Regions from separate parts of the Pseudochelatococcus sp. G4_1912 genome, predicted to be linked through region 2. Evidence: predicted binding sites of a transcription regulator. Region 2 holds the regulator's gene; each other region holds the start of a gene.
The links. The regulator LexA, encoded in region 2, represses DNA repair genes until DNA is damaged. The targets are predictions, from matches to a motif close to TGTTCNNNNTGTGTTCNG.
Positions count from the first base shown of each region.

Region 1: the regulator LexA is predicted to act here: its motif matches at 5,440-5,457, upstream of VRZ32_RS07800 (DNA recombination protein RmuC).
Region 3: the regulator LexA is predicted to act here: its motif matches at 3,764-3,781, upstream of uvrA (excinuclease ABC subunit UvrA).
Region 4: the regulator LexA is predicted to act here: its motif matches at 2,403-2,420, upstream of VRZ32_RS09335 (PA0069 family radical SAM protein).

Region 1 is NZ_JAZDRL010000002.1:127,190-135,036, forward strand. It holds gene VRZ32_RS07790 (short-chain fatty acyl-CoA regulator family protein) at 1-1,469, shown strand, start outside; gene VRZ32_RS07795 (hypothetical protein) at 1,824-4,160, shown strand; gene VRZ32_RS07800 (DNA recombination protein RmuC) at 4,291-5,409, opposite strand; gene def (peptide deformylase) at 5,530-6,045, shown strand; gene VRZ32_RS07810 (GNAT family N-acetyltransferase) at 6,092-6,649, shown strand; gene VRZ32_RS07815 (50S ribosomal protein L25/general stress protein Ctc) at 6,873-7,481, shown strand; gene pth (aminoacyl-tRNA hydrolase) at 7,573-7,847, shown strand, end outside.
Region 2 is NZ_JAZDRL010000002.1:1,247,774-1,255,620, forward strand. It holds gene VRZ32_RS12960 (ComEC/Rec2 family competence protein) at 1-1,383, shown strand, start outside; gene lexA (transcriptional repressor LexA) at 1,377-2,117, opposite strand; gene parE (DNA topoisomerase IV subunit B) at 2,411-4,579, opposite strand; gene VRZ32_RS12975 (rhomboid family intramembrane serine protease) at 5,091-5,951, shown strand; gene VRZ32_RS12980 (CBS domain-containing protein) at 6,133-6,567, shown strand; gene VRZ32_RS12985 (patatin-like phospholipase family protein) at 6,583-7,650, opposite strand.
Region 3 is NZ_JAZDRL010000002.1:164,298-172,144, forward strand. It holds gene trmFO (methylenetetrahydrofolate--tRNA-(uracil(54)-C(5))-methyltransferase (FADH(2)-oxidizing) TrmFO) at 1-157, opposite strand, end outside; gene VRZ32_RS07975 (DUF1127 domain-containing protein) at 359-514, opposite strand; gene uvrA (excinuclease ABC subunit UvrA) at 717-3,647, opposite strand; gene ssb (single-stranded DNA-binding protein) at 3,984-4,505, shown strand; gene VRZ32_RS07990 (NADH:flavin oxidoreductase/NADH oxidase) at 4,728-5,843, shown strand; gene mazG (nucleoside triphosphate pyrophosphohydrolase) at 5,984-6,799, shown strand; gene hflX (GTPase HflX) at 6,870-7,847, opposite strand, start outside.
Region 4 is NZ_JAZDRL010000002.1:447,138-454,984, forward strand. It holds gene VRZ32_RS09325 (uracil-DNA glycosylase) at 1-589, shown strand, start outside; gene VRZ32_RS09330 (AAA family ATPase) at 663-2,258, opposite strand; gene VRZ32_RS09335 (PA0069 family radical SAM protein) at 2,529-3,626, shown strand; gene VRZ32_RS09340 (lysine--tRNA ligase) at 3,644-5,371, opposite strand; gene VRZ32_RS09345 (hypothetical protein) at 5,540-7,018, opposite strand; gene VRZ32_RS09350 (hypothetical protein) at 7,444-7,847, opposite strand, start outside.

The sequences.
Region 1 (7,847 bases), 1.1 Mb from region 2:
AAGCAAGAAAGAAAAACTTCATTGGCGTGCGCCTTCGTCGACTGCGGGAAGACAGGCAGATGACGCAACAGGCGCTTGCACGCGCCATTGGCTTGTCGGCGAGTTATCTTAATCAGCTGGAAAATAACCAGCGGCCGGTCACCACGGCACTTCTGTTGCGGTTTGATGCGCTCTTTGGCAATGACATACAGCTCTTGTCAGAAGATGATGAGGCGCGCTTGATCGCCGATCTTGGCGATGCCGTTGCAGATCCCTTTCTGGGCGAACACATTTCACGCGCCGAAGTGCAGGAGCTTGCCGCAACAATGCCGGCGGTGGCACGGGCCTTCATTCACCTGCATGGTCGCTATCGGCAAATGGCAGAGCAAGCAGCAACATTAGCCGCACGAATAAGCGACGACAGAACCGGAGAGGCCAGAGCCACGCCAGAAGCAATTCTACCCTTCGCACCCTTTGAAGAAGTGCGCGAGTTTATGTATGAGCGCCACAATTATATAGAAGAGATTGATATTGCCGCTGAAAACCTCTCAGCCGTAACAAATCTTCCGCCGGGAAATGCAGCATCAGAGCTCATAGCCCTCATTGCACAAAGGCATGGTGTACGTGTTGAAATCTCCACGCAAGCAGAAGGCGCAGATCGGGAGGTGCAGCGCAGCTATGATCCGCAATCGCACATTCTGCAGCTCTCATCCCGCCTGCGGGCTGGACAACAGGCATTCCAGATCGCGACACAACTTGCGCTACTTGAGCAGGATGATCTAATCAGCACCCTGGTAAATCAAGGGCGCTTCATGAGCACAGAAGCGCGACGGCTCGCGCGGATTGGACTAGCTAATTATTTTGCCGGGGCCTTGATCCTGCCTTATCGCACGTTTCTTCAGGCGGCAGAGGCCCTGCGCTATGATATCGATTTGCTTAGCCATCGCTTTGGCGTCGGCTACGAGACAATCTGTCATCGCCTCAGCACGCTGCAACGACAAGATGCGCGAGGCGTGCCGTTTTTCTTTATCCGCGTAGATCGCGCTGGAAACATTTCCAAGCGCCAGTCAGCAACTGATTTTCACTTTTCACGCATTGGCGGCACTTGCCCATTATGGAATGTCTATGATGCATTTGCGCACCCGGGAAAAGTGCTGACGCAGATCGCCCGCATGCCCGATGGACGCGCCTATCTTTGGATTGCCCGCACAGTTTCCCGAGATCATGGCGGATACAGAGCGCCAAGTAAAACATTTGCAGTAGCGCTGGGCTGTGACTTGCGCCACGCAGAAAGGCTCGTCTACTCAGACGGACTGGATCTGAGCAATCCGGCAGCGGCCACGCCTATAGGCGTCGGCTGTAAAGTATGCGACCGGCCATCCTGCCCGCAACGCGCGTTTCCACCCATTGGCAAAACATTAGAAGTTGATGAAACACGCCGTGTTTTCTCACCTTATTCTGACAAGCTTAAATTTCAGACCAGAGAATAAGCAATAAAAATCAATAAATTAAAGTAACCTTTCGTTCAAATCGACGATCAATTTCTGCCGTTATCGCCGACGGATGTTCACAAGTTGACTTTCGCCCCCAAAGAGGTTAATTTCTTACAAGTTAATTATTTTCGCACTAAAAGTTACATCATTAATTTATTATCAAAAATTACCTAAACTCACATACAGAAATAAATTCTAGAAATATAAAATTCTAAATACAAACAATACCCCATTTTATCGCATTTCTACATGTGAATTTTTAATAAATTAAGGCATTAAATCATGTCATTAGCGCTATCTAATTCATCCTTAACATTATCTAACTCATCTCTTCATGATAGCGGCTATATCATGGTTGATAGTGAAGCCTTTGAGCATACTGAAACTCTTGAGCAGGCGGATGGCGCAAACAATCAAGAAAGTTGGTCATCATGGCCGTTAAGCTTGCATGGCAAATTTTTTCAGACCTCGAGTCTGGAGTTATCAACTGATATTGATCATAAAACGGTAAGCATCCAGCCAACCGATAAGGGGCTTTGGAACACGCTATCTGAATATATATCTTTTCCAGTAGGAATGATAAGTGACTACTTTAATTTGTATAAAGGACGTCAGGAAATAGCGCGTAAAGCTGAAGCTTCCTTCATAGCTAAAAACAATACATTGATAGACGCGCTTCGGGTAAAAAAAGAAAATTCAGCAGTTACATGCAGCAACATCAAGAGCAAGATTGAAGATTTTCTAAATAAAACAGAAAATCAGGTCTCGGCGGAGAAAATTTCTAACATCATCGAACTGATTACTGTTGGAGAGAACATTGCCACAGCTTTATTTTCATCCCGGCATGACCCAGAAGGCAAGCTCGTTTTAGAAATTAATGGGCAAGAATATGAAATTGAGAGTAACAGCTACACAACCCTTGCGCTTAGCTGGTATATGATGGCGTCCGCCGCCTCTCAAGATGTACTTCGCAATACTATAGATGCCAGCTACGCCAGTTTGGCCAGTGATATGCTTGAATCCGGCACGTTTATAATGAAAGATCCGGATCAACGCATTTACAAATTCCTTACAAGTAATAAAGAATCGTATAAGCGCATATCAACGCATTTCGCAGAGCGCGTAGGGCATGATGAGAAGTTTATTGTGCCAGGAGTGCTCGTCAAACCTCTTCAAAATGGGATTGAAGACTTTGAAAGGCGCATGCCTGGTCAAAGCGGCACGATACTTTTTGATTGCCTCAAGCCCAGCGAAAACGATGGCGTATCCGAGTTATTTGTAAAGTTTGAAAGCACCGGCTGTCCGCCGTTGTTCAATAGTGCCACAAATGCTGACTTACGCACGTCATCTTTAGTCGCTTATGCTGCGATACAGCATCATTTGGAGCATACTTTCAGCTTCTTGGGATCACGCGGCTCGCATACTCCTAGCGCTAACACCCAAAATGTTCGTCAGGAACATCTATATAAAGGCGTCCTAGAGCATATATACAAAAAAATAATATCTATATTTGAAAAAGCAGGAAATTTAGATCAAACGCCTGCCGGTTTATACATTGGCAACAAGCAATCCTCTTCTGATATTTCTAAGAAAATGAAAAAGTTTGGCCTTCCTGCTGCAAAGAGGGAGATTAATGCACTTATTGCAGAAGCTACTACCAAGAAATGTCGGGGCATTCGAAAGGAAGCCCTGAATCTTCTTGCTGATATCTTGCGGGAAACGCAGCGACTCGGCCTTGCCTCAGATCAATATGGAATTGAGAGAAGGGGAGCAGAAGTTCATATCTCCCTGAACCCCTCTGAAGTAGAGCAAAACATACATCAGGCAGATAGAAACTACGTACCACAGACAAATGTTGTAACGGCAGATGATATGCCGATGAGTAGTCTTTTAAATGACTCAGAAACAGCAAGCTCTGCGTTTTCACGTGGAATCTTTGGGGGCTCTGTCGTTCAGAATATGCTTCGAGGATCCTCTCTCTATAAACTCGATGAGGATTCAGCCACTACAACAAACAAGCTCATTCAACATGGAAGCGAACAGAAAGCGGAAATTCACCTCTCCCTGAACTCCTCCCAAGTAACTAATAATACCGATATTGCACCGGCAAACGATGCGCTCACAAGTTCACGAGACACTTTAGGAAACTTTGGGGTTCAGGATACGATTCTGACGCCTTCCCTTAATGAACACGATGATGCAAGCTTATTCGTTACAACAAACGAACATGTTCAATATGAAAGCGAGCAGGAAGCGGAAGCGCATATCCTACTGAATTCCCCACAAGCAGATAACAATTCCGATGTTGTAACGACAGACGGCATATCAATGAGCGACATATCTGATAGCTCAGATATGATAAGCTCTACATCTGCACGCCGTTCCTTTGGAGTTTCTGGTGAACAGAATACGATTCTGACATCATCTCTCAATGAACAAGATGATGAAATTTCAATTGCTACAACAAATGAATCCATCGCCTCCCAGAACGATATCCCTGCACTGGATACCATTCAATCAACGGCGAAAAATGCTGCCTCGTCAGATGAAGTTTCGCCCCCTCCCGGTCCTCCTCCAACTGAAAACGACACCAAGAAAACTGCGGGTATTTTTGACTCTATATTTTCATGGATTGGTAGCTGGGCGAGCTATTTCACTAACCTTATAAAATACCTTATCCGTTGGTAATTAATAGCTCAGACGGGAGAATAACCTGGAGACCAAGCAACCAAAGGTGAAGCCAGAAGCCTGCTCTCAGCTTGCAAAAACGAGGAGAGCAGGGTCGTGTTCATGGTTCATGTGGTCTCTAGTTTTCTGTCTACCCCTCAAATTCCAGCGTGGTAATTGCATCGCCTCGCCGTGTAACCTTTTCCGCTGATATGCGGATTTGACCAATATCATCCTGCGCCTGCCGGAAATGCGTATCAAGCTTTTCCACACGATCGCGCAGACGCCCCACATCATCAAGCATGCGGCGCACTTCGGTCTGGATGGTTTGAGCCTCTTCACGCATCCGCGCATCACGCACTAGAGATTGAACGAGCTGTATTGCCATTGTTAAAAGAGAGGGGGAGACAATAACCACACGCGCACGGTTTGCTCTTTGCACCAGATCATCAAAATGCTCATGCAGATCGGCATAAACTGATTCCGAAGGCACAAACAGAAGCGCCATATTCTGCGTTTCTCCCGGGATGAGATATTTGTCAGCAATGTCACGGATATGAATGCCGACATCATTTCTCACGCGCTGGATCGCACGTTTTTTAGCTTCGACATCTTGGGCGTCGCGAAACGCTGAAATGCCTTCCAGCGGAAATTTGGCATCAATAACGAGCGGCGCATCACCCGGCAGACTCACAAGGCAATCAGGCCGCTTGCCATTGGCCAATGTTGGCTGAAATTGGTAAGCATTCATAGGCAGGCCATCACGCACGATTGCCTCCATACGCCCCTGTCCAAATGCTCCACGCGCCTGCTTGTTTGCAAGCACATCCTTCAACCCCACAACATGACTGGTTAATTCGGAGAGGTTTTTCTGTGCCGCATCAATCAGCGCTAATCGTTCATTGAGGCTGCTAAGGTGTGTAACGGTTTGTTGCGCAGAAGATTCCAGGTTCTGTCCAACACGATGCTGCAATCCTTCCAGCCGTTCAGCTACAAAGCGGGCGAGATCATTTTGCCGTGTGCCGAAAATCTCCGCGACGGTTTGCATCCGCCCCGTCATTTGCGCCTGCAAGTTATGCATTTCATTTATGCGCGCATCCAGATCCCGGGCGCGTTCATCTGCCAAGAAAGTCTCATCGCGTCGCGAGCGAATAAAGCCTGAAAGCTGCAACGCAATAATGACAAGAAGAACGAGCGCAGCAATACCCGCGCCCGCAACAAGATGCGCCAGCTGAAATGCATGGCCAAAAAGGATAATAGTGTCATTCATATTGCTACTTTAACCGATTCGCGCATTAATGCGAACAAAAAAAGAACGATGAAGTGATGTCCTTATATTGACCTGAATGAAAAGAATGCTTATCTCGCATGGATTGAGGTTAGAGGCAGCATGACAATTCTTCCCATTCTTGTGATTCCCGACCCCCGGCTAAAGATGGTTTCCGAGCCGGTGGAGGCTATTACCGATGATATACGCAAGCTCGTCACAGACATGTACGAGACCATGTATGACGCGCCCGGCATTGGGCTTGCAGCCATACAGGTTGGTGTAGCAAAGCGCTTGCTTGTGGTGGACGTAGGTAGCCGGGAGGAGGGGCAACAGCCACTCACGGTCATCAATCCTGAAATCATTTGGGAATCTGATGATGAGTTCCGCATCCATCAGGAAGGATGCCTATCGATTCCGGAATATTTTGAGGAAGTCGAGCGACCAGCATGCATTCGCATGCGCTATATGGACCTTGATGGAAATACACAGGAAATTGATGCCGATGGATTGCTGGCTACGTGCTTGCAGCATGAAATAGACCACCTTAATGGTGTGCTGTTTATTGATCATCTATCAAAACTCAAGCGCGATAGAGTCAATCGTAAATTTGCCAAGGCGGCAAAGGCTGGCGTCTGACAGCGCTGCTCAGGCAATGTCTAGTTAAGGAGAAACGGGCACAGGCATGGCGACACTCGACACTGCAACGGGGATCATATCCGACCGAACCCGGGAGATGACGCAGCAATCCGTTTGGCGCGCGATGAGGCCAGATGATCTGGGGCATGTACACGCCATCGGCGTGCATGTTCATCCCAGCTATCCTGAGCGCATCGAAGTGTATCAAGAGCGGCTTCGGTTATATCCGAATGGATGCTATGTGTTTGAGATAAATAACGAGATTTATGGATATGTTATCAGCCACCCCTGGCATCCGATGAGGCCTCCCAAGCTTGATAGCCTGGTTGTGGCAATGCCAACTTTTCCTGCAACCTTCTATATCCATGATCTTGCACTACTGCCGCAGGCACGTGGCAATGGGGCGGGGGCTGGCGCTGTTGATGTGCTGGTTGATCATGCGCAAGCTATCGGTCTTGCGGATATCTCTTTGGTCGCGGTGAACAACTCCCTTCCATTCTGGCGCGGGCAGGGGTTTGAGACCATTTCGGATGATGCAATCACAGCTACTTTATCAAGCTATGATGACGATGCTCAATTCATGGTGCGCACGCTCGACATTTAGCTGCGCGATTGGTGCATCAGCTGTATTGTAATTGAGGAAAAAGCCTCTATAAGACACTGGTGCTCGTCTGACACCCTTGGAGGCTCGAGCGCTTTCGTGAACCGAAGGTTCAGGGCCGTGCATAATGCGCGGCTGTTTGTGTTTTCGGTATTCGTTGTATTGCCGCAAGGATTGGGTGGTCTATCCCTTCGATCCTGCGACTGACTATTTAAGGATTAAAAATATGTCCGCTGCCAAAACGGCTGCAAAACAGCTTAAGGCCACGGCGCGCGATGGGGTTGGCAAGGGGGCTGCCCGTGCAATTCGTCGTCAGGGTCAGGTTCCTGCTGTGATTTATGGCCTCGGTGCACCTGCACAGCCAATCGCACTGAATTTCAATGAGACGAAGCGTCTTATTTACGCCGGTGGCTTCCTCAGCACGCTCTTCGAAATCGAAGTTGATGGCAAGAAGACCCGCGTTATTCCTCGCGACTACCAGCTTGACAAGGTGAAGGATTTCCCACTTCACGTTGACTTCCTGCGCGTTGCACAGGGCGCAAAGATTGAAGTTGAAGTGCCGCTGCACTTCATCAACCAGGATAAATGCCCTGCAATCAAGAACGGCGGCTCGCTGAACATCGTTCACCACAAGATTGCACTGGTTGTTGCTGCTGACGCGATTCCTGACTTCGTCGAGGTTGATGTGAGCAAGCTTGAAATCGGCTCTTCGATCCACGCTGACGGCCTCGTGCTGCCTAAGGGCGCGGAGTTCGGCGCAATCGAAAGCGACTTCACTGTTGTAACCGTGACAGCTCCGATTGCTAGCGCAACGACGGAAACCGCTGAAGCGTAATCGCTAATGGACAGGCGCGTTAAACAACGCGCCTGTTCCTGCTTTATAAAGATAGAGCATTCCATATATAAATAAGCCTTGAGGGGGCGTTATGCAGCTCATCGTCGGACTGGGAAACCCGGGCGACCGCTATGCGCGCAACCGCCACAATATCGGCTTTATGGCGGTAGAGGCAATTGCCCGCGCCCATAATGCGCCGCCATGGCGCAAACGTTTTCTGGGCATGACAACAGAGGTTGTGCTGGGGACAGAGCGAACGCTGTTGCTATTGCCGCAAACCTATATGAACGAATCCGGTCGCGCCGTCAGTGAAGCTGCACAGTTCTATAAAATACCGCTCAATGATATCGCCGTCTTGCACGATGA
Region 2 (7,847 bases):
ATTTATCATGTGGTTTCTATCGGCGGCTTTCATATGACCCTGGTTGCGGGAACGATTTTCTTTCTAACCCGTGCGCTTCTCGCGCTCGTGCCAGGCTTGGCATTGCTCTATCCCATTCGAAAAATGGCAGCAGTGACAGGTATCATTGGAGCAAGTCTTTATTGCATTTTCTCGGGAGCAGGGATCGATACGCAACGCGCGCTCTTCGTGACTATAATTGTCATGGGCGCGATTCTCGTAGATCGGCCAGCGCTCTCTATGCGCAACCTTGCGCTTTCCGCGCTAGTCTGTCTGACTTTTCAGCCGGAAACCTTGCTTGGGCCAAGCTTCCAGATGTCCTTTGCGGGTGTTGCGGCGCTCATTGCCTTATTTGAACGCTGGGAAAACAATGACTCAGTTGGCGCTATAATGCCTTTACGTGAAGGCGGTAAACTGAATTTGTCTCTCGATGGGTATCCGGGAAGTAAGCTTTATCGGATGATTTTGGCCAGCCTGGCTACAACAATAGTTGCTATGCTCGCGACTGGCCCCTTTAGCACTTATCACTTCCAGACGCTGAACCCATGGGGGTTAGTGGGGAATGCATTTGGTCTGCCATTGGTTGAGCTTTTGGTGATGCCGCTGTCATTCGCCGCTGTTTTGCTTCATCCATTAGGGCTGGATGGTCCGTTTTGGTATCTTGCCGGTCTTGCTTCTGTTCCTGTCCTGGAAGGATCCAGGATCGTCGCAAACTTTGAGGGCTCAAGCGTCGTGGTGCCTGCATTTGGCGCAGGTGTGCTGGCACTTATGGTTCTTGCCCTGTTATGGGGATGTTTGTGGTCAACGCCTTTGCGGTGGCTGGCCGTTTTGCCTGCTGGATTGGGGATAGCGCTCGCTGCAGCACCAGACCGTCCCGACATTCGCATTGATCGCGAGGGGCGGGGAGCAGCTGTGCGTGCGGTAAACGGACGTTTTGTTATTCTGGGCAGACCATCAGGGTTCGTTGTAGAGCAATGGCTACGTGCGGATGGAGATGCCCGACGTGTTAAAGACCCCAGCCTCAAAGAAAATGTTGCATGTGATAAGCTTGGCTGTGTCACAACATTGCACGATGGGCGCAGTATTGCTTTTGCTCTCGATCAACGGGCTGCGGAAGAAGATTGTAAACGCGCCACCATTTTCATAACCCGCTGGCGGACGCCAAAGAACTGTGCCGCAAAGTATATTATTGATCGGAATGATCTTGAGCGATACGGCTCAATCGCTGGTACTTTTAAGGGAGACTCCTTGTTTCTCAAAGGCTTGCGCGATATTAATGTTATCGCGCAAGCCTTTAATAAGAATGATCAAAGCAGCTTTGCTGAAGAGATCGGCAGGCCTTGGAGACGTAACAGCAGTCAGTAGCGGCGCACCAGGCTGATAAGCTTGCCCTGAATGCGCACCCGATCCGGCCCCAGCACACGCGTTTCATAGGCAGGATTAGCTGCTTCTAGAGCAATGGAAGAGCCCCGCTTGCGCAAACGTTTTAACGTGGCTTCTTCATCATCAATAAGTGCGACAATAATATCGCCTGTATCAGCATTATCCTGCTTGCGAAGAATAACCGTATCGCCATCTAGAATACCAGCGTCGATCATGGAATCGCCACGGACCTCAAGTGCAAAATGCTCCCCAGTCGTTAGCAACTCGGGTGGAATGCTAAGAGAATGGCTATTGCTCTGGATAGCGCTGATCGGCGTACCTGCTGAAATTCGTCCCATAACAGGTACCAGAATACCATTCGCATCAGATCCGCTGCTATCACCGCTATAACGCTCGGCTTGTTGCCAATCCACGTTGCCGCGCGTACTGATTGGTGGGCGGCCAAGGCCTCCCTCCACAATACTGGGGCTGAAGCGGGTGCGTTGTGCTGGTACAGTGGGCACCTCAGGCATGCGAATAACTTCAATTGCACGCGCTCTATTAGGCAAACGGCGGATAAAACCGCGTTCTTCCAATGCAATTATCAGGCGGTGAATGCCCGATTTTGAGCGTAGATCGAGTGCATCTTTCATCTCATCGAACGAAGGTGGAACCCCAGATTCCCGCATGCGTTCATGAATAAATCGAAGCAGATCGTGTTGCTTACGCGTCAACATGGTCTACATGTCCTTCCAGGGTCTTTGTCGAGTGAATTTCACATAATTGAATTTTCGAAACGAAGCACGAACACCATATAAGTTCTTTATGTGTTCCGCAAGCGTATCTTCAACAAAGACCCCTAAAAATTCACTTTTTGATAACTTTATTCACTGGTAATGATAAGGAGTGTATAATTCAGGGGATACTATAGCTTTGCGCTTTCGCGAAATCTGTATCACCCTGCATTATCAGTAATATTTCCCTATTTGATGCTCGCGCATACTAACGAGAGGCGGTGGCTGCTTACTATTTATATATCCAGGTCAGACGCAAAGGCAGCGTGTTCTTGAATAAATGAGAAACGGGCCTCTGGCTTATTACCCATTAATCGTTCAACAGCATCGCTTGTTTCGGGCCGCATGTCATCATTGACCACAACGCGCAAGAGCATCCGCTTGCGTGGGTCCATGGTAGTTTCCTTCAATTGTGCCGGCATCATCTCACCGAGACCTTTGAAGCGACCAATCTCTGCTTTCTTTCCCTTGAAGACGGTCTTCATCAGTTCTTGCCGATGCGCATCATCGCGCGCATAGACAGTTTTTCCGCCATGGCTAAGGCGGTATAGCGGGGGCACAGCCAGATAAAGGTGCTTTTCATCGATCAAACGTGGTGTCTGGCGCCAGAAGAACGTGATCAGGAGCGATGCGATATGTGCACCATCGACGTCAGCATCGGTCATGATGATGACCTTATCATAACGTAGATCCGCGCTTTTATAATTTGCGCCTGTGCCACAACCCAAAGCCAGCATCAGATCAGAGATTTGCTGATTTTGGGCTAGTTTATCGCGTCCGGCTGAGGCCACGTTGAGAATTTTTCCGCGCAAAGGCAGGATGGCTTGCGAGGCGCGATCGCGTGCCTGTTTGGCTGATCCACCTGCCGAATCTCCCTCAACAAGAAAAAGCTCAGAACCTGCTGCGCCTGCTTTGGTGCAATCTGCAAGTTTGCCTGGCAGGCGCAAGCGTCGGGTTGCCGTCTTGCGTGCAACTTCCTTCTCCGCCCTTCGACGAAGACGCTCTTCAGCACGCTCTACTGTCCAATCAAGTAGTCGCGATGCTTGCTGCGGAGAGGCCGCGAGCCAGTGATCAAAAGCATCGCGAACGGCGCTTTCAACAATCCGCGCAGCTTCTGTGGTCGCCAGACGATCTTTGGTTTGTCCCTGGAACTCTGGCTCGCGGATAAATACCGACAGCATAGCCGCACATGACACCATAATGTCATCCGCCGTGAGCTGTGCTGCACGCTTGCTCTGGTTCACGCGCTCAGCATGATCGCGCAGTCCACGCAATAAAGCTGTACGCAGGCCTTGTTCATGCGTGCCACCTTCAGGAGTTGGGATTGTGTTACAATAAGACGCTACATGACCATCTTCTTGCACATACCAGGCAATGGCCCACTCTAGTGATCCATGCCCACCTGACTTGGTGCCGTTCGTCGATTTATCAATACGCCCTGAAAAGACGGTATCAACAACCAGTTCGCGTCCCTCAATTTCCTGCGTCAGATAATCCTTCAAGCCACCAGGAAAACGGAATGTAGCTTCAGTGGGCACTTTACTTGCGGCAGTCAACAGTTCTGGCGCACAACGCCAGCGGATTTCGATGCCACCGAACAAAAACGCTTTGGAGCGCGCCATGCGGAAAAGACGACCGGGATCAAATCGTGCATCAACGCCAAAAATCTGAGCATCAGGTTTGAAGCGTACCTTTGTGCCTCGCCGGTTCTGGATGCGTCCTAGCGTTTCAAGTGGTCCTAATGGCAGGCCACGGGAAAACACCTGGCGATATAGAATCTGTCCGCGGGCAACCTCAACTTCCAGCCTTTCAGACAGTGCATTTACCACCGAAACGCCGACGCCATGCAAGCCGCCCGAAGTCTCATATACCTTGGAGTCGAATTTACCGCCCGCATGAAGCGTCGTTAGAATAACTTCAAGCGCTGATTTATCGGGAAACTTGGGATGAGGATCAATCGGAATACCGCGGCCGTTATCAGTCACGCTCAAGAAACCATCCGCCTCAAGCTCGACCTCGATAAAGCCGGCATGACCTGCGACAGCTTCATCCATGGCATTGTCGATGACTTCGGCGAAAAGATGATGCAAGGCCTTTTCATCCGTGCCGCCAATATACATGCCCGGACGGCGCCGCACCGGCTCAAGCCCCTCCAACACCTCGATAGAGGACGCGTCATAAGCGACTTCACCAGTTGCGGGAGAAGCGCTAGACAACGGTGTGCTCGCGCGTGAGGGACGCGTTGTTTCTGCCTTAGAGGGCGCGCTTTTCCTGATGAGTGGCGCTGGAGCGCCTGCTCTGTCATCGCCATCATCAGAGGAGCTGTCTGCAATGCTTGCGGGAATGCTCACAGCTGTGCCTGCGCTGTCTACGGCCGAGCCGAAAAGATCGCTGTCATCTATCATCGTGCTCGCCCAATTTCATCACAATCAACGTCATGCCCATTCATATGCTCAAAGATCAGACGCTGCTATTTGCACCATAGAGGCGCTCTTGTCGATAAGCGCCAACACAAGGTTCGCAAGTTCTGCGTGTTCCGTATGAAAGGATACGCAAAGCTCTCTAACCAACCGTTTCGGCATCCATGAACAATAGCTGCTCACCTACCTTCGAAAAATGCCTCGGTGAATCACCTCAAATACACCGTGAACGGATAGGAAACATGCAGTTGTGAGCGCATATGTCAAGATGAAGATGAATTTTGACGGCATTTGCTTTGCCGCAACATGTTTTTGGGTATGCGCAGATATGGTTGCTGTGAGTGTATTTACAATCACTTCGGCACCTCTCTTTGGTGCGATGGTGGTTATGTGATAGCAGTGAATGCTGAATGTTGTGTGTCGTTCACCGGCCTTAATCTGCGCCTTATCGCGGGTTTCAGCTTTGCGCGACTAATATGCTGGAGTGCAGGTGCCTGTGTCTGACCATCCCCCATGCGATCCGCGCTATAAAGGTGTCGAATCATCGCACACACATAATCCTTCACCTCATGGTTATCCATTGCCGCATAAAGAACCGCCCATTAACGCACCTGTAGTGATCGTTGCGATTATTCTCATACTTGCTGTAGTGCATGGAATACGGGCTTTCTTGCCTTTCAGTGATGATCTTGATCTTCTGCTTAAGCTTGCATTCATACCCGCGCGGCTCACCGTCTTCATTGACCCGGCTAAGGCACCGGCAATTTTTGAGGCAGCTTTCGTTGTTGGTGGTGAGCATTTGGCGCTTGCGCGCTTCGTTCTGGCAGAAAGAAGCCCCCCATGGGGAGTGCTGACCTATGCTTTCCTGCATGGCTCATGGATGCACCTTGTATTTAACTCCCTATGGCTATTGGCTTTCGGCGCACCTGTTGCACGACGGTTTGGGGCGTGGCGGTTTCTGGCGCTCTTTTTGATTTGCAGTGTCGCTGGTGCGCTATTCTTTTGGATAATGCGCCCGGTTGATGTTGTGCCAATGGTGGGGGCATCTGGCGCTATATCGGGTGTTATGGCAGCAGCCATACGCTTCATCTTTTCCGAAAACGGGCCGGGGGTTTTTGGTCGGGAAAAAGAGAGAGGTCTCTATTCACCCGCACGCCCCCTTATTGAGGTGATCGCGAACAAACAGGCTTTAGGCTTTATCATCGCCTGGTTCGCCATTAATCTGATAACAGGATTTGCCTCGGGCGTTATTGGTATGGAAGGCACCATTGCATGGGAAGCCCATATAGGCGGCTTTTTGGCGGGGCTTATTCTGTTTGTACCACTCGACCCCGTGCCACGCTCTCATAAAGGGTAAGCACGTATCTAGCTTGCCATATGTGAAAGTAGGAGGCACACTCCCTTATGAAAGGCCCGCAGATAAGATGAGGCCATGAAGTTGCGTGACTCTATATGCACGCCAGGGGTCGAGACTGCGACTAATTTGATCAGTGTGATCCATAAGCAGATGACCCATCAACACCTAAGGGGAGGTCATTATGGTTACGGTTGCTTCTATTCTTGCCATCAAGGGGAATGCGGTTTTAACAATTGCTCCGCATCGTACAATGCGCGAAGCCGTTGAAATGCTGGCTGAGCGTGGCGTGGGCGCGCTTGTTGTTACCGGCGTTGATGGGGCGGTGCTGGGCATTTTGTCAGAGCGCGATGCAGTGCGGGTATTGGCCAGTGAGGGTGCGCGAATGCTCGATAGTACAGTTGCACGTATCATGACATCCCGGGTTAAAACCTGTACGCCTTTTGATACGGCTGATGATGTTATGGAAATGATGACAGCAGGTCGTTTTCGCCATGTGCCGGTTATGGAAGGGGGAAAGCTCTCTGGAATCGTCTCGATAGGGGATGTTGTAAAACATCGCTTGGCAGCATTTGAGAGCGAGCATCAGGCTATGCGTGAGTATATCGCGACAGCGTGATGAGCACTCGGCACGTCACCCAGCTTGATGAGTGCTATTCAGTTGGTTTTGAAAATACTCGATCAGGTCCGGGAGGGCACGTTCTGCCGCTTTTTCACCTAAATCAATGATTTCGCCAGCGCGATCGAAATCAAAGAGACCAATGCGTGCAAGACGGGGGGAAACTGTAATATCAGGAGGATCGCCCGCCAAACGTGAGCGCGCGATTCTATCTTGCGTTATATTGAAGGCATCCATCAACACAGTAGCAAGGCCAGGGCCGCGTGCCTGCTGCTTGCCGCGAGCTGAAGGAGCGCCACTCTGGAATGGGGCGAAAAAACGACGACGCATTTTTTCCGAAGGATGGTTTACATGCGTGATGGTATCTTCGCCCTCGTCCGGATCTATCGAGGGGGCAATGGTTGTACGGGCGCGTGGATCGCCATTCAGATTGACCGCCACGACGGTTTCCGCCCCTAATACCCGTGCAGTTGTTACCGGGATCGGATTCACAAGCGCGCCATCCATCAGCCAACGGCCACGCACACGCACTGCATCGAATACACCAGGCAGTGCATAAGAGGCGCGCAGTGCTTCTATTAACGGACCGCGTGTCAGCCAAATTTCGTGGCCAGAACCAAGCTCTGTAGCCACAGCTGCAAAGCGGATAGGTAGTTCTTCGATTTTCAACATGCCCAAATGTTTTTCCAGCAATTTCTGGAGGCGATCACCTCCAAGAAGGCCGGAGCCATTCAGATGGAAATCCATCAAACTTACAATACGCCGCTTCGTGAGTGAGCGGGCAAACTCTTCCAGCTCTTCAAGCTTTCCGGCCGCATAACATCCACCAACAACGGCACCAATGGAGGTGCCCCCGATTACGGTGGGTCGCAGGCCCTCACGCAATAAGAGCTTTAAAACACCGATATGAGCCCAACCACGCGCAGCACCTCCACCGAGTGCCAGGCCAAATCGTGGTACTTCCGTGAATTTTGCGGCAGATCCACCGGAAGCAGAGTGATCAATGGCGATACGCGTGTCCACAACATTGGCGGGTATCTCGTTGACGGCCTCCTGAGATTTGTCAGACTGAGGCTTTGCCATGTTGGCGCTTCCCCCGAAACGAAAGAAATCTCCCAACATGTTAGTTTACTCCACAACAATACCGATGATCTCTAGAATCGGTTCATATTCACGCCATATCGATAACGATTTTTCGTTATGCATATATGTATAAAAGTCCATTACCTTTAATTTTTCGAAAATCAGTGTTTTCGTTTTCCCCTGACTTAATAATCCTC
Region 3 (7,847 bases), 1.1 Mb from region 2:
AGCACACTAACTCGGCCAAGGCCGTGGTCTTGTGCGCAGGGGAGGTGTTTTCGGGGCGCATTTCGTGCAGCACGACAGGCACGCCCTGTGAGGCGATCTGCCATGCAGCTTCCGAGCCAGCAAGGCCGCCACCAATTATGTGAACCGGATTCGTCATGCCGTCTTTGTGTCTCGCGCGCGAGGACACGTCAAGCGGCTTTAAGCAGCGGAAAATGCCTGCCGTCAGCAATACATCATAACGCAATCAAAAAACGATAAATGTTCGCAATAATGAGTAATGAGAAACGCCCGTCTTCAACAGGACGGGCGTTTCGATGCATCCTTCACGGACCCGATTTCACGCTTACGCGTGCGGGCATCATGCATTGGAGTACTTCTTTGCAACGTATGGGATTTCCCAACGCGAAAGACCAACATCGCTCAGTTCACGATCCGACAACTGCGACAGCTCACGAACGGTCTCACGATACAAGAACCACGCACGAACCTTCGACAAAACATAAGAAACGATCATTACACTCTCCTTAATCATCTAGGGGCGGCCAAATGCCATTCCCTATTGCAATGCAATATACATCATCATCTCATGATTAAGGAGAGAGCATTTTGAAGAGCAGTTAAGCAGTTATTGCATGGCTAATAGGCAATTAACACTTATTTTGCTCACATAGATGGCAAAAATAAGCTTAGTTTCACTTGTAAGCATTGCACTCACGTCATTCCGCAGCTTGTGTGCGCTTGCGAAGAGGGCGTCGTTCCAGCACCTCGTTCAAAAACCGCCCTGTATGGCTTAAACCATTGCTGGCTATGGCTTCTGGCGTTCCTTGCGCCACGATCTGCCCTCCACCATCGCCGCCTTCAGGCCCCATATCGATAACCCAATCAGCGGTTTTAATGACTTCAAGATTATGTTCGATGACAATCACAGTATTGCCCTGTTCCACCAACTCATGGAGTACTTCAAGCAATTTAGCGACATCATGGAAATGAAGGCCGGTAGTGGGTTCATCAAGAATATAAAGCGTGCGGCCAGTAGCACGCTTTGATAATTCCTTTGAAAGTTTGACACGTTGCGCCTCCCCACCGGAAAGGGTAGTCGCTGGCTGGCCGATTTTCACATAACCCAAACCAACGCGCGAAAGTGTCTGCAAGCGATCCCGGATAGCGGGCACGGCCTTGAATAGTTCAAGCCCCTCATCAACCGTCATATCGAGCACATCAGCGATGGAGCTGTTGCGATACTTGACCTCCAGCGTCTCTCGATCATACCGCTTGCCTTTGCAGACATCGCAGGTGACGTAAACATCCGGCAGGAAATGCATCTCAATTTTGATGAGGCCATCCCCCTGACACGCCTCGCACCGTCCACCCTTTACGTTGAATGAAAAGCGACCTGCCTGATAGCCACGCGCTTTTGCTTCAGGCAATCCAGCGAACCATTCGCGGATAGGCGTGAACGCCCCCGTATAGGTCGCCGGATTGGAGCGCGGCGTGCGGCCGATAGGTGATTGATCAATGTCGATTACCTTATCGAGATGCTCAAGCCCTTCAAGGGTATCAAACGGGGCAGGGTGGGTTATCGCCCCGTTCAAGCGCCTGGCAACGGCCTGATAAAGCGTATCAATGACAAGCGTTGATTTGCCACCACCAGATACACCTGAAACGCACGTAAAAGTGCCTAGCGGAAATGCCGCCTTCACATTTTTGAGATTGTTGCCGCGCGCGCCACTAAGCGTCAACATGCGGTCTTTCTTAGGCTTGCGGCGTTTGTCTGGCACGGGCACTGACAACTCACCAGTCAGATATTTGGCTGTCAGCGAATTGGTATCCTTCAGCAGCGCCTCTGGCTTGCCCTGCGCCACAATCTGCCCGCCATGAATGCCGGCCCCTGGCCCAACATCGACAACATAATCAGCCTGCAGAATGGCATCCTCGTCATGTTCCACCACGATAACCGTATTGCCGAGATCGCGCAGACGCTTCAATGTCTGCAGCAACCGCTCGTTGTCGCGCTGGTGCAAGCCGATCGAGGGCTCATCCAATACATAAAGCACACCCGTGAGCCCAGAGCCGATCTGGGAAGCCAGCCGGATGCGCTGACTCTCGCCCCCTGACAGCGAACCAGATGCGCGGGATAATGTCAGATACTCAAGCCCAACATCGAGCAGGAAGGTCAGGCGATCGCGGATTTCCTTCAGAATGCGCACCGCAATGGCATTTTGCTGTTCAGTAAGCGTTGCTGGCGTGGCCTCGAACCAATCCCGCGCTTCACTCACTGACATTTGCCCGACTTGGCTAATGTGCAGCCCGGCAATCTTCACCGCAAGCGCTTCCGGCTTCAGCCGATAACCATTACAAGCCTCACAAGGCGTTTCCGACATAAAGCGGGAAATATCCTCGCGCGCCCACTCACTATCCGTTTCTTTCCAACGGCGTTGCAAGTTAGGGATTACACCCTCAAACGCCTTGTTGACCTCGTAAGACTTATTGCCATCCGCATAGAGGATGCGCACTTTCTCACGCCCCGTGCCATATAATATCGCATTACGCAGTGCATCGGAAAGCTCCGACCATTTCGTTGTGGTATCCTCGCCGAAATGGGCTGAGAGCGCATCAAGCGTCTGGCCGTAATAGGGAGATGTCGATTTAGCCCACGGTGCAACAGCGCCATCGCGTAAGGTGCGTGTATCATCAGGCACGACAAGATCTGCCGATACATGCATTTCCCGCCCCAAGCCATCGCACTTGGGACATGCGCCATAAGGGTTGTTGAATGAAAATAGCCGTGGCTCAATCTCGGGTATCGTAAAGCCTGAAACAGGGCATGCGAATTTGGACGACAAGATCATACGCCGCGCGGCGCCCTTGTCGTCCTTCTCATCGGCAAATTCCAGCACAGCAATGCCATCAGCCAATTCAAGCGCCGCCTCCAATGATTCAGACAGACGCGCCGACATGTCAGCCCGCACCACAAGGCGGTCAACCACCACATCAATATCGTGCTTTAGCTTCTTATCGAGTGTTGGAGCATCTGCAATTTCATAGAACTCGCCGTCGATTTTCACCCGCTGAAATCCGCGCTTGAGAAAATCCGCAAGCTCCTTGCGATATTCGCCCTTCCGCCCGCGGACGACAGGCGCGAGCAGGAAAACGCGCGTTTTTTCAGGCAACGCCATAACACGATCCGCCATCTGACTGATGGTCTGGCTTTCAATCGGCAGGCCCGTAGCGGGAGAGTAGGGAATACCTACCCGCGCCCATAAAAGGCGCATGTAGTCATAAATCTCGGTAACCGTTCCCACGGTCGAACGCGGATTACGCGACGTCGTTTTCTGCTCGATGGAAATGGCGGGCGATAGCCCGTCGATCTGATCAACGTCGGGCTTCTGCATCATTTCCAGAAACTGACGCGCATAAGCCGAAAGCGACTCAACATAGCGCCGCTGGCCCTCGGCATAGATGGTATCAAACGCAAGCGACGACTTTCCAGAACCTGAAAGCCCCGTAAACACAACCAGCCTGTCACGCGGGATCGTCAGATCGACATTCTTAAGGTTGTGCTCACGTGCACCACGAATGCTGATAACATGGCGAGAGGCCGTAGCTGCCAGCGTCGATCCATCGAAAAAGTCATCAAGAGAGGCCATTGGTCACCGGCTGTTTGCGTTCATTCATCTCAAGGGCGCAAATTATACGACATTTGCATCAACTTGCGCTGTGCATTTGCTGAAAAGCGGCCTTGCAATCAATGTTGCATTGAGTTAGGAACATTTCAAGAACAATTTTCATCGTTTTACACAGGCTGCTTTCTGGCAATACCTGAAGATGGATTGAGAGCGTCACGTCCTATTTGCTCGATATGGCGCATAAAGCGCATTCAGGGCGGGGATAAGCACATTGAATTGCATGTTGGCTCTAGCTGACATCTGGGTTTTGAGTATTGTCCGGATCATGAGTGATATCCGCATCAGGAGGAGATTGGTATGGCAGGCAGCGTGAACAAGGTTATTCTCGTCGGAAATCTGGGGCGCGATCCAGAAGTACGGCGCATGAATTCGGGCGAACCAGTTGTCAGCATGCGCATTGCCACGTCTGAAACATGGCGTGACAAGGCTTCTGGAGAGCGCAAGGAGCGGACGGAATGGCACAACGTTGTCATTTTCAACGAAAACCTGGCTCGCATTGCAGAACAATATCTGCGTAAAGGCACCAAGGTTTATATTGAAGGCCAGCTGCAAACCCGCAAGTATCAGGATAAGGATGGCCAGGAGCGCTACACGACAGAGGTCGTTCTGCAACGCTTCCGTGGTGAATTGACGATCCTCGACAGCCGCAGCGGCGGGGGTGGCGACGATATGGGTGCAGGTGGCGCTGGCGGTTATGGCGGCGGCAGCTTTGGCGGTGCAGAGCCCTCACGTCCAGCTATGAGCGATAGATCATCCGGCGGGCAGGGCAGCAGCCAACCATCCTACTCAAATGATCTGGACGACGATATTCCGTTCTAAGGGTTATCAAGTCTCAAGCTGCGGAACCCGCAGATTTTCTGATCTGTGCGGTTTCGCACGCTGGGACTGAAGCGCATACGGTAATGATGAGCGCTGTTTAGAGCATCGGCGGCTTTAGAGAAGCGGAGCGCATTAAACTTCTATCCATGAGGCATGGATACATAAAAACTTCTGCCTCTATCAGCGTAGCGTGAAGATTGATGCATGCAAGGAGCACAGTGGATGTCCACGTCAGCATTATTTTCGCCCATTGCGCTTGATGATGTCGAGCTGCCTAATCGCCTTGTTGTTGCACCAATGTGCCAATATGCAGCCAATGACGGGGTTGCAAGCGACTGGCATCTTCAACATCTCATGAGCCTTGCAATGTCGGGCGCGGGCCTTGTAGTGGTTGAAGCTACAGCTATTGAGCGTGCCGGACGTATTTCACGCCACTGCCTCGGCCTCTATAACGATGCATGTGAATATGCGCTGGCAAGAACTCTTGCAGCAGCTAAATCGGTAGCACTACCAGGCACACGCTTTGGCATCCAGATTGCTCATGCAGGACGTAAGGCAGCCAGTAAACTACCTTGGGAAGGCGGCGGCCCACTGTCTGTAGATCCATCACTGGGCGAGGAATCCTGGCATCCATTTGCTCCTTCAGCAATTCCGTTTGATGAAGGCTGGCAGATGCCATTGGCCTTGGATGATCCAGGTTTGCAGCGCATAGAAGATGCATTCGTAGCCGCAGCCTTGCGCGCTCACCGCATCGGATTTGATGTTATCGAACTTCATTTGGCGCATGGCTATCTGTTGCATTCATTCACCTCTGCCATCTCAAACCATCGTGACGACGCCTATGGCGGCATACGTGATCGCAGACATGCTTTTCCTCTACGCGTCGCGGAAGCCGTACGCAAGGCATTGCCGAAGGGCATGCCACTCGGCGCGCGGATCACTGGAACTGATTGGATTGAAGGTGGCATCACAGTCGATGACGCCGTTAGCCTTGCTGGCGCACTTAAAGATACGGGGCTAGCTTTTGTATGCGTCTCCAGTGGCTCGATTGCACCTGGCGCCAATATTCCTGTTGGACCACTGTATCAAATTCCGCTGGCCCGCGAAGTACGCAAACAATCGGGCATTACAACGCGTGCCGTTGGCATGATCCGCACGCCAGATGAGGCCGAAAGCGTCCTCACAAGTGGCGCAGCGGACTTTGTAGCGCTAGCGAGACCATTTCTGACTGATCCGCATTGGGGATGGCGCGCAGCGGAATGTTTGGGTTTCGATCTGCCCAAGCCCCCACGCTACGCCCGCGCGCATCGTCCAAGCGCACTTAACGACGCCTCATAAATGAATGTATACCATTGCAAGTCTTTCATCATAACAGAATCCAACCTAATGGTTCCATAATCACGATTATGCGATTCATTCTTTGAGAGCATGTACTGACTGATTTGGCGCTACAAAGGTAGCGGTATAAGGATATTCGAATGACCCCATCGCGTGACATTGCCCGTCTGCTGGACATTATGGAGGCATTGCGTCAACCTGAAACGGGCTGCCCCTGGGATATCAACCAGGACTTTGCCAGCATCGCACCCTACACCATCGAAGAAGCTTACGAGGTTGCTGATGCGATCGCCCGCGATAATCTCGACGACCTGCGCGAGGAATTAGGCGACCTGCTACTTCAGGTCGTATTCCACTCTCGGATAGCCGAAGAAAGCGGAATATTTAATTTCGGTGATGTCGTGGAAGCAATCACCGAAAAGCTCATTCGGCGCCATCCTCATATCTTTGGTGATATCGGCACGCTCTCTCCAGACGAGGTAAAAGAACTCTGGGTGAACATTAAGGCTCTGGAAAAGCAGGCGCGCAAAGGCAGTGATGACGCACCCGACAGTCTACTCGACGGAGTGCCGCAGAACATGCCAGCCCTTATGCGCGCTGAAAAGCTGCAAAGCAAAGCAGCGCAGGTGGGCTTTGACTGGACCGATACTCATGACGTTATCGCCAAGGTACATGAAGAACTGGCTGAGGTTGAGGAAGCCATTCAAATCGGTGATGCTAAAGCTGTTAAAGACGAAATTGGCGACCTGTTGTTTTCCGTTGCCAATCTGGCGCGTCACTTGGGTATAGACCCGGAAGAAGCCACACGTTCGACAAACAGAAAATTCGAGAGACGCTTTAAATACATTGAAGAGCATATTGATAAAACGGGAAAAACAATTAACGAGGCATCACTGGAAGAGATGGAAAACCTCTGGCGTGAAGCTAAAAAACAGCTGCCGACTGCTGCCGCGTAACATAGCCCAGAGCTTTAGCTGAGTTCATCTGATTACATTGAAAAATAGAGTGAAAAATACTCACTCTATTTTAACGGATGGCACGCGCATCCGGGCAGCGATTAAGTAAGCGCGGCTCTTTTTCAGGCGCAATCCGCACAACAACCATCAAGCGTCCTTCTGCATCGGTACGCCGTTCCAGCACTTCCGTTTCTTCATGCAGCCAATTCAGCAAGGCGCCTTCTGTCGGTTGCAAATTGACAAGATAAACCCGCCTGCCCTTCGCTATCCGCGCTTCTATGGCTGCCAGCAGGCGCTCAGTCCCCTCACCTGTTTGGGCAGAAATTAATACTGGACGCTGATTAGCGGACCGTCCTTCAGCGATGTTGATCAGACGCGTGCGCTCATCTTCATTTAACAAATCAACCTTGTTCCACACCTCGATAATGCGGCCACCATTTTCTGCATCTGCCGTGTCATCAATACCAAGTTCGTGCAAGATGGCATTAACATCAGCTGCTTGCGCCTGCGTATCGCCATGCGATACATCACGCACGTGAAGCAGCACATCAGCCTCAATAACATCTTCCAGCGTGGCACGGAAAGCTGCGACCAGCATTGTCGGCAAGTCGGAAATAAATCCGACTGTATCCGACAGAATTGCCTTGCCACCGTGCGGCAGTTTCACGGAACGCGCAGTTGGGTCAAGCGTGGCAAACAGCATATCCTCAGCCATGACTTCTGCCGAAGACAGCCGATTGAAAAGCGTTGATTTGCCTGCATTTGTATAGCCGACAAGCGCCACGATCGGATAAGGAACACGCCGACGACTAGCGCGATGCAGCGAACGAGTGCGCTTGACTGTATCAAGGTCCCGTTCAAGACGTGTCATCCGCTCAAGAATAATCCGCCTGTCCGCTTCTATCTGCGTTTCACCCGGACCGCCAAGAAACCCGAAACCACCGCGTTGGCGCTCAAGGTGGGTCCATGAGCGCACCAAACGGCTCTTCTGATAAGTCAGATGCGCAAGCTCCACCTGAAGCGTACCTTCTCGCGTGTGCGCGCGACT
Region 4 (7,847 bases), 800 kb from region 2:
CGATACGCTACCCGCGCTGCGCGAAGCTCTCGCAACTTTTGACGGATGCGGACTAAAAGCCACAGCTAAAAATCTGGTATTCTCGGACGGGAATCCGCAAGCTCGGGTTATGTTTGTCGGCGAAGCACCCGGTCGTGATGAGGATCTTCAAGGTGTTCCCTTCGTAGGGCGCTCCGGGCAATTGCTTGATCGCATGCTGAAGGCCATTGGTCTCTCACGTGCGGAGGACGTTTATATCGCCAATATCGTACCATGGCGACCGCCGGGTAACCGCACGCCCACCCCTCAGGAAGCGGCAGCCTGCCACCCCTTCATCCAGCGTCAGATCGAACTATGCAACCCGGACATTCTGGTATGTCTTGGGGGACCATCGGTTCAGGCGTTGCTCGGGGTGAGGGAAGGCATTTTGCGCACACGCGGAAGGTGGTTTACCTACAATACAGGCCAACGTGAAATTCGCGCGCTTGCAACACTGCATCCAGCATATTTGCTACGCCAACCCTTACAGAAACGCCTCGCCTGGAGAGATTTTCGCGCCTTGCAAAAGGCAATAGCTGAGACAGCACCAAGCCATAACATCTCTGCGTAGTTGCAAGACAAAATTTACCCTCGATAATGCTGATAAATCAGAAGGCTGCGCACTTCTCAATTGCATGATGTGATCAATCGAGTAGATGCCGCACATCAGCCAAAGCCATCTGAGGCGCCGTATCACTCTGTACAATATTCCAGGAGATTGCGCCTATATCGTAGGTTGATTGACGGCGCACTACCGCTGTATCTGCATCTGAGGCATCATTGATACGCGCCTCAACGCGCGCTTCCAGCGTTGACATTGGTGCCTCAAGCCAAAAGCCATCGAAGCGAACGCCCACATGGCGCGCAACATTTTCAATTTCGAGGCGTTCAACTTCTGTTGCATATACGGCGTCAACAATCACACTTTGGCCGGCTCTTAGCGCTAATTCTGCACGCCGTCGTAACCGCGCATAAACCTCCGTCGTCACAGCCAAGGTATAAGCTTCCGGCGGGAGACGCGTTGTTTCAGCAACATTAAACAACGTCTTTCTTTCAATGTCCGAACGCAGATGCACAGCTCCCACTGGCCGCCCGATATCAGGCGCAAGAAACCGCGCAAGTGTGCTTTTACCAGAGCCTGAAAGACCACCAATCGCCATAAGCCGCACTGGCTGCGGAGAGAGAAACCCTTCGGCCATTGCCAGATATCTGCAAGCCTCGGCTTGGGCCTGCTCCAACTCCTTATCTTGCAAATGCGGCAAGGCCACAGCTGTCACCATTGCCCTTACACCAGCACGCAAGCTGAGGAAAAACGGCAACGCAGCTAATCCAGCAAGATCCCTCTCATGCCCGCGCGCCCACAGATAGCGGTTAAGCACTCCATTAGCGACATCATGTAATCCACGTTCCCACAAATCCATCAGCAGAAATGCAAGGTCGTACAATAAATCAACAGTTGCAATGCTATCATCGAACTCGATTGCATCGAAAAGCACTGGCGCGCCATCGATCAATACAATGTTGCGCAAGTGCATATCACCATGGCAGTGTCGAACATCACCGGCCTCTGCCCGTGCAAGCAAAAGCGCCTGCAGGTCATCAAGCGCAGCAAGTCCTGCAGCCTTTACCGCTAATACGCGCTCTGGCGGAAAAAGATCTGGCCGCTCGGAAAGTGCCTCCGCATTGCGGCGAACATAGCGCCCTAGCTCAACCACCGAGGATAGCGGATCAGGCACCATCGGTGCATTTCGATGCGCACGCACAACCATAGCAGCCAAAGTGTGTGCGATATCAGACGGCAGATTGTTGCGCATCACCAAGTGATCAAGCGTCGATGCTTCATCGAAGCGCCTCATGTGTACGGCCCACTCAACAATATCGCCCTCCATATCGGCACCGTCTTTGCCTAGCTGGAACTCTTTATCTGCACGCAAGATGGGAACGACACCCAGATAAATACCCGGTGCATTGGCGCTGTTTACTGCTATTTCTGCTTCACATACAGCGCGTCGTTTTTCGAGCGTTGAAAAATCCATAAATGAGTAACGCACCGCGCGCTTGACCTTATAAACGTGATCCCCAGCAAGAAATACCACGGCACCATGGGTATCAATCCGTTTGATCTCATCCGTTACGCCGTGGCTTTCAGGGCGCATCAGAAATGCAAAAACAGCCTGCTGAAGAGCATCTTGCTCCGCATCGATGCCTATCACACGTTTACGTCGTCCCTGCTCGGTCATCCCACCCCTCCACCACAGGATCAAACTTATGCACCAAAGCTTTCACTATCACCTAATAGCCATACGCTCATCAACAGCCCTGTTCACAGACTGTCTCACTGAAATTGGCAGATTCAGCACAGATTCCGACTCGGCGCTTTACATAGTTTCTTATATGTTCTATCTAAAATCATAATTTGTTCGAATTGTGCGTTTAACGCTATGGCTAGCTGGAAGATGAATAACACCATATCCGGACCTGCGCGCACAGGCTCTCAGAGGATAGCAACGATGACCGATGCCCCTCAATCAACGGCCCCCATGGTTGATCCCCAGCGTCGGCGGGGGCGGGGCGCGGTTTCGAATCCGGCTGCGCGGTTTGAACCTACCCATCTTGAGGATATGGATGACGGCTGGGGAGAGCCGGACGAGCTTCCCCCTATCAGGACCGAGGTGCTGATTGATAAGGCACGCAGTGTTATCACGCGCAACGCATCACCTGACATTCCCTTTGATCGATCACTCAATCCGTACCGCGGTTGTGAACACGGCTGCGTTTATTGTTTTGCACGACCAACTCATGCCTACCTCGGGCTGTCACCTGGACTTGACTTTGAATCCAGGCTGTTTGCAAAACCCGATGCACGGCAATTGCTTGAAAAGGAACTATCAAAACCCGGTTACGTACCACGCACTTTGGCCATTGGCACGAATACCGACCCCTATCAGCCTATTGAGCGGCAATACCAGCTAATGCGCGGCATTCTTGAAGTGCTTTGCCGAATGGGGCATCCGGTCAGCATTGTCACCAAATCAGCGCTTGTCATGCGCGATATCGACTTGCTGGCACAGATGGCCGAACGCGGGCTGGTGTGTGTTGCTTTATCAGTGACCACGCTAGACGCAAAGCTTGCAAGAACAATGGAGCCCCGCGCATCCGCACCTTATAAACGGCTGGAAGCAATGCGACAGTTGAGTGCTGCAGGCATTCCTGTTTCAGTCATGGTCGCACCGATCATCCCTGCAATGAACGACAGCGAAATCGAGGCTATTCTGGAGGCAGCTTACGAGGCCGGCGCGCGCGAGGCAGGTTACGTGCTGTTACGGCTGCCGCTGGAAGTGCGCGATCTCGTGGTTGAATGGCTGGTGACACACTATCCAGACAAAGCACGCCACGTGCTGTCGCTCATTCGCGATGCACGTGGTGGCAAGGATTATGACGCACGCTGGAACGAGCGGATGACGGGCACGGGCCCTTATGCAGCAATGATAGGTCGCCGGTTTGAGGTTGCCCTGCGCCGTATAGGCTATCTCAAACGTCAGCCGCGGCTGCGCACGGATCTATTCCGCGGTGCGCCGCCGCAAGCTCAACAGCTAAGCCTCTTTTGATCAGCACTCCAGCGCTTTTACTGCTGCCCGCGTTCTGCCAGAAACGCCTCATGCGAGCGCTTGAGATCACCTGATAGGCCGACCTCAATCAGTGTGCGGGTTTCTGCAACGCCGTAGAGCGCTACAAAAGAACCGAAACGTGGCCCGCGCTCTTCTCCGAACAAAATACGATAGAGGGTCGAAAACCACGTCTGCGAGACGCCAGGGCGCCCATCCGGACTTTTCGACTTACCGCTCGTATCGGGGAAATGCGTACGGCCGATCTCATAAACTGCGTTCTGCAACGCTTCCGCATCGGTCGAACCCGCGTGGCGCTCCAGCTCTGCCGACAGATCAGCAAGGGCTGCACGCTCTTCTTCCGTCGGCTCGGCATAAGTCTTGGCTGGCTTAACGAAGTCGCGGAAGTAATTGATCGCATAGCCGACAAGGCGATCGAGCTGCGGATGGGTTTGCGGCGAAGTACCGGGCGCATACCGCTGGATGAAGCCCCACAACACAGCCTTATCCTCGGAGTTAGCGACGGCTGCGAGGTTCAACAGCATTGCAAAGCTCAGCTGTGTGCCACGGCTGCCAGCCTGCGCCTCACCAATGATTTCCGGCGCAGGCGGGTTACCGGCATGGAGGTGCCATACCGGATTGCCAAGGCGCATCTTCCAATCCTGCCGGCCATAGTTGCCAAGGAATGCAAGATAATCATCAACGTGGCGCGGGATCACATCAAAGTACAGCCGCTTGGCCTCACGTGGCTTGTTGAACATGAACAGCGCAAGACTCTCAGGCGTACCATAGCGCAGCCACTCGTCGATAGTCAGGCCGTTGCCCTTCGACTTGGAGATCTTGCCGCCCTTATCATCAAGGAATAGCTCATAATTGAACCCTTCCGGCTGCTCACCACCCAGCACACGCGCGATCTGGCCAGAGAGCTTGACCGAGTCGATCAGATCCTTCCCTGCCATTTCATAATCAACGCCCAGCGCAACCCAGCGCATGGCCCAGTCGGGCTTCCATTGCAGCTTGACGTGGCCACCCGTCACCGGCGTCTCAAAGCGCTCACTGGTTTCGGGATCACGCCAAACAATCGTGCCAGCTTCCGCGTTCACTTCCTCAATCGGAACCTGCATAACGATCCGCGTCTTCGGGTGGATCGGCAGGAACGGCGAATAGCTCTGTGCACGCTCAGCCCGCAAGCTTGGAAGCATTACCTTCATCACCGCATCATAATTACGCAGCATATGCAGCAACGTCTCATCAAACACGCCGCTCGTATAAGCCGCCGTCGATGAGCGGAATTCATAATCGAAACCGAATGCATCCAGAAACGCTTGCAGCCGCGCATTGTTGTGCGCGCCAAAACTCGCATGGGTGCCGAATGGGTCCGGCACTTCCGTGAGCGGGCGGCCTAGATGCTGTGCGATCAGTTCCTTATTCGGGATGTTATCCGGCACTTTGCGCAGGCCATCGAGATCGTCCGAAAATGCGATCAGGCGGGTGGGAATGCGGTCTTCCGTCAGCACACGGAAAGCATGCCGCACCATTGACGTGCGCGCCACCTCTCCAAAAGTGCCGATGTGCGGCAATCCCGATGGACCATATCCCGTCTCGAACAGCACGGGACGTGTACTTTCCCGTTTATCGCCTGCACGCTCAAGACGCGCAACAAGTTTGCGCGCTTCCTCGAATGGCCAGGCGGCCGAGGTCCGGGCGGCCTCGACAAGCGCGGGATCAAGGTTAAGCGGGGCGGGCATGAGCATACTCTTTCAATCTGAGGCGATACAATGATAAACGGGAACCTGCCAACCTATCCCGCGGACAAAGCATCTCAGCAAAATCAACCTGATTGTCACTTATCTGACTATTCTCTGAGATACAGGATCGCTGTTTAATCTAAATGAACCTTCACATCAATGCCGGCATTAGATCGAGTATGAAGCATCGCCTGAAAAGGATGAAAAACGATCAGGCCGCGAGAACAAACCATCAATCAGCCCATCTCTTTTGCTAATCCAGTATAAACGCTCTCCACCTCTAATCTTCGTTAATATATTCGGAGTCGATACATCAGAAATTTCGCCAAACCACCTTATTGGTTTAACTGAAAGCTTTTCTTTCACCTCATCTGCAAGACATTTCGCCAGATCAAGTCCAGACCCATTCAGAACCCGGGACTCTAGGTTTTTTAAAGTCTCCGAAGAAAGATGCTGAAATATCCCAGACGAAAGCGATACAAGCGTAACTTCCGGAAGCTTATTCAGCACATGAGCCGAAAGACTTCCAAGCCCTTTCTTATCCTCTGAAAGATAATTAATTACGTCCGAATCTAAGTTTTCATACGCGTCGATACTAAGATCATTTAACACTTCGCCTGAAAGCTGCTCGATTTCATCATGCTGGAGGTTATTCAGCACCGCAAAAGATAAGTTTTTCCTATCAATAAAACCAAGCTCGTTGATCTCATCAACCGAAACGCTTTGTTCCGGCGCTGCAAGCGCGTTCAACTTCTCTGAGGGCAAAGATTGTTTATGCTTTTCAATAATAACAGCAATCTGATCTTCCGATAACATGCGCAAAACATGCTCTTCACCATTGATAGCTTCGACAGATGGCAACGCTAGAAGATACTCTAATAAAATATCCTTAGCTGCTCCTGATAGATATTGTCCATCATGGAGGCTAAGCGCTTTGAATTCTTCAATCGAAATGTCTTCTGCTTGGCCTGCACGTGCATTCAACCCCTTAATATGAGCTGGTATACGAGCATGCTTAACAGCAAGAATGTCAGCTTTATATTTTTCTTTAAGAGCTTGAATCTCAGGCTCTGATAGAAAACGCAGAACACGACTATCAAGCTTAATAGCTTCCGAAGCAGAAAGGCGGCCTATAATACCTGCGCTCACACTCAATAACCCAACGTCATCAAGCTTATTCAGCTCTTCTGCTGTGACAAGACCGCAGACAGATCTGACGTTCAATAACAATGACTGCCAATTCAAAGAATTAACAAGCCAAACAGCAGATCGGTTCGAGAAGTCATCCAAAGCATCAGTAATAGTGTCTGAAAAGCGTGCTATTAATATACGAAGGGAAACATTGCTGACTAAAGCTCCCAATAATATCCCTACCTCACCGACCCCAGCAGCAACAGCCCCACTAGCTCCTATCCAAACAGCAACATTGGTAGCCAGCAATCCTGTCCCAATCGCAGCAGCCGCTATAACACCCACAGCCAGACTATTAACAGTAGCAAAACCAACACCAAATATTGTTCCGGCAATAACCTTGGCTACTCTGGGATGAGAGACGCTACTCTGATCAAATGGCGGCGCGGTATCGATATGTCTCTCCGCGCCAACCAATGCAGTCACGCCATAATAAGCGCCTGCAACCATGCTCATGCCCATATCTCAATACCTTAATTTATAAAAATAACATTGCCCCGTCAGAAACAGGTAAATACGCCGCAAATATGTCATTATGGACAAAGGGCAAACATGCTTCTCCTGCCATGGGAGAGACATTTAAATAAATATTCCCCATCCATAACTATTGAACGAAGCGTCCAAACCGCAAATAACGAGTGCCCATGCAACGCAAGACAAGTTATCTTGCAGACACTTCCGGTTTTAAAAGAATGAACCGTTATGAGCGGTCAGTTCCACTTCTTCACTGATCCCATGCTTCCAATTTAATGAGCCCAACCCATCCGCGCTTATGCTTGCAGCTCCGCACCGCCCGGTGACGAGCGTCTTGCATCGCTCACGGGCTTTATGAGATCGGAGCGCTTTTGACAGTTACTGATATACTCATCCTCATATAAGAATCAATTATCATCAAGGAGGCCGCCATATTCACGCTTCCAGTATAAACGTTCTCCGGCGATAATCTTACCTACTATATTCGGAGTCAATACATCAGGCGTTGGACCATACCATCTTACAGGTTTAACTGAAAGCTTTTCTTTCACCTCATCTGCAAGACATTTCGCCAGATCAAGTCCAGACCCATTCAGAACCCGGGACTCTAGGTTTTTTAAAGTCTCCGAAGAAAGATGCTGAAATATCCCAGACGAAAGCGATACAAGCGTAACTTCCGGAAGCTTATTCAGCACATGAGCCGAAAGACTTCCAAGCCCTTTCTTATCCTCTGAAAGATAATTAATTACGTCCGAATCTAAGTTTTCATACGCGTCGATACTAAGATCATTTAACACTTCGCCTGAAAGCT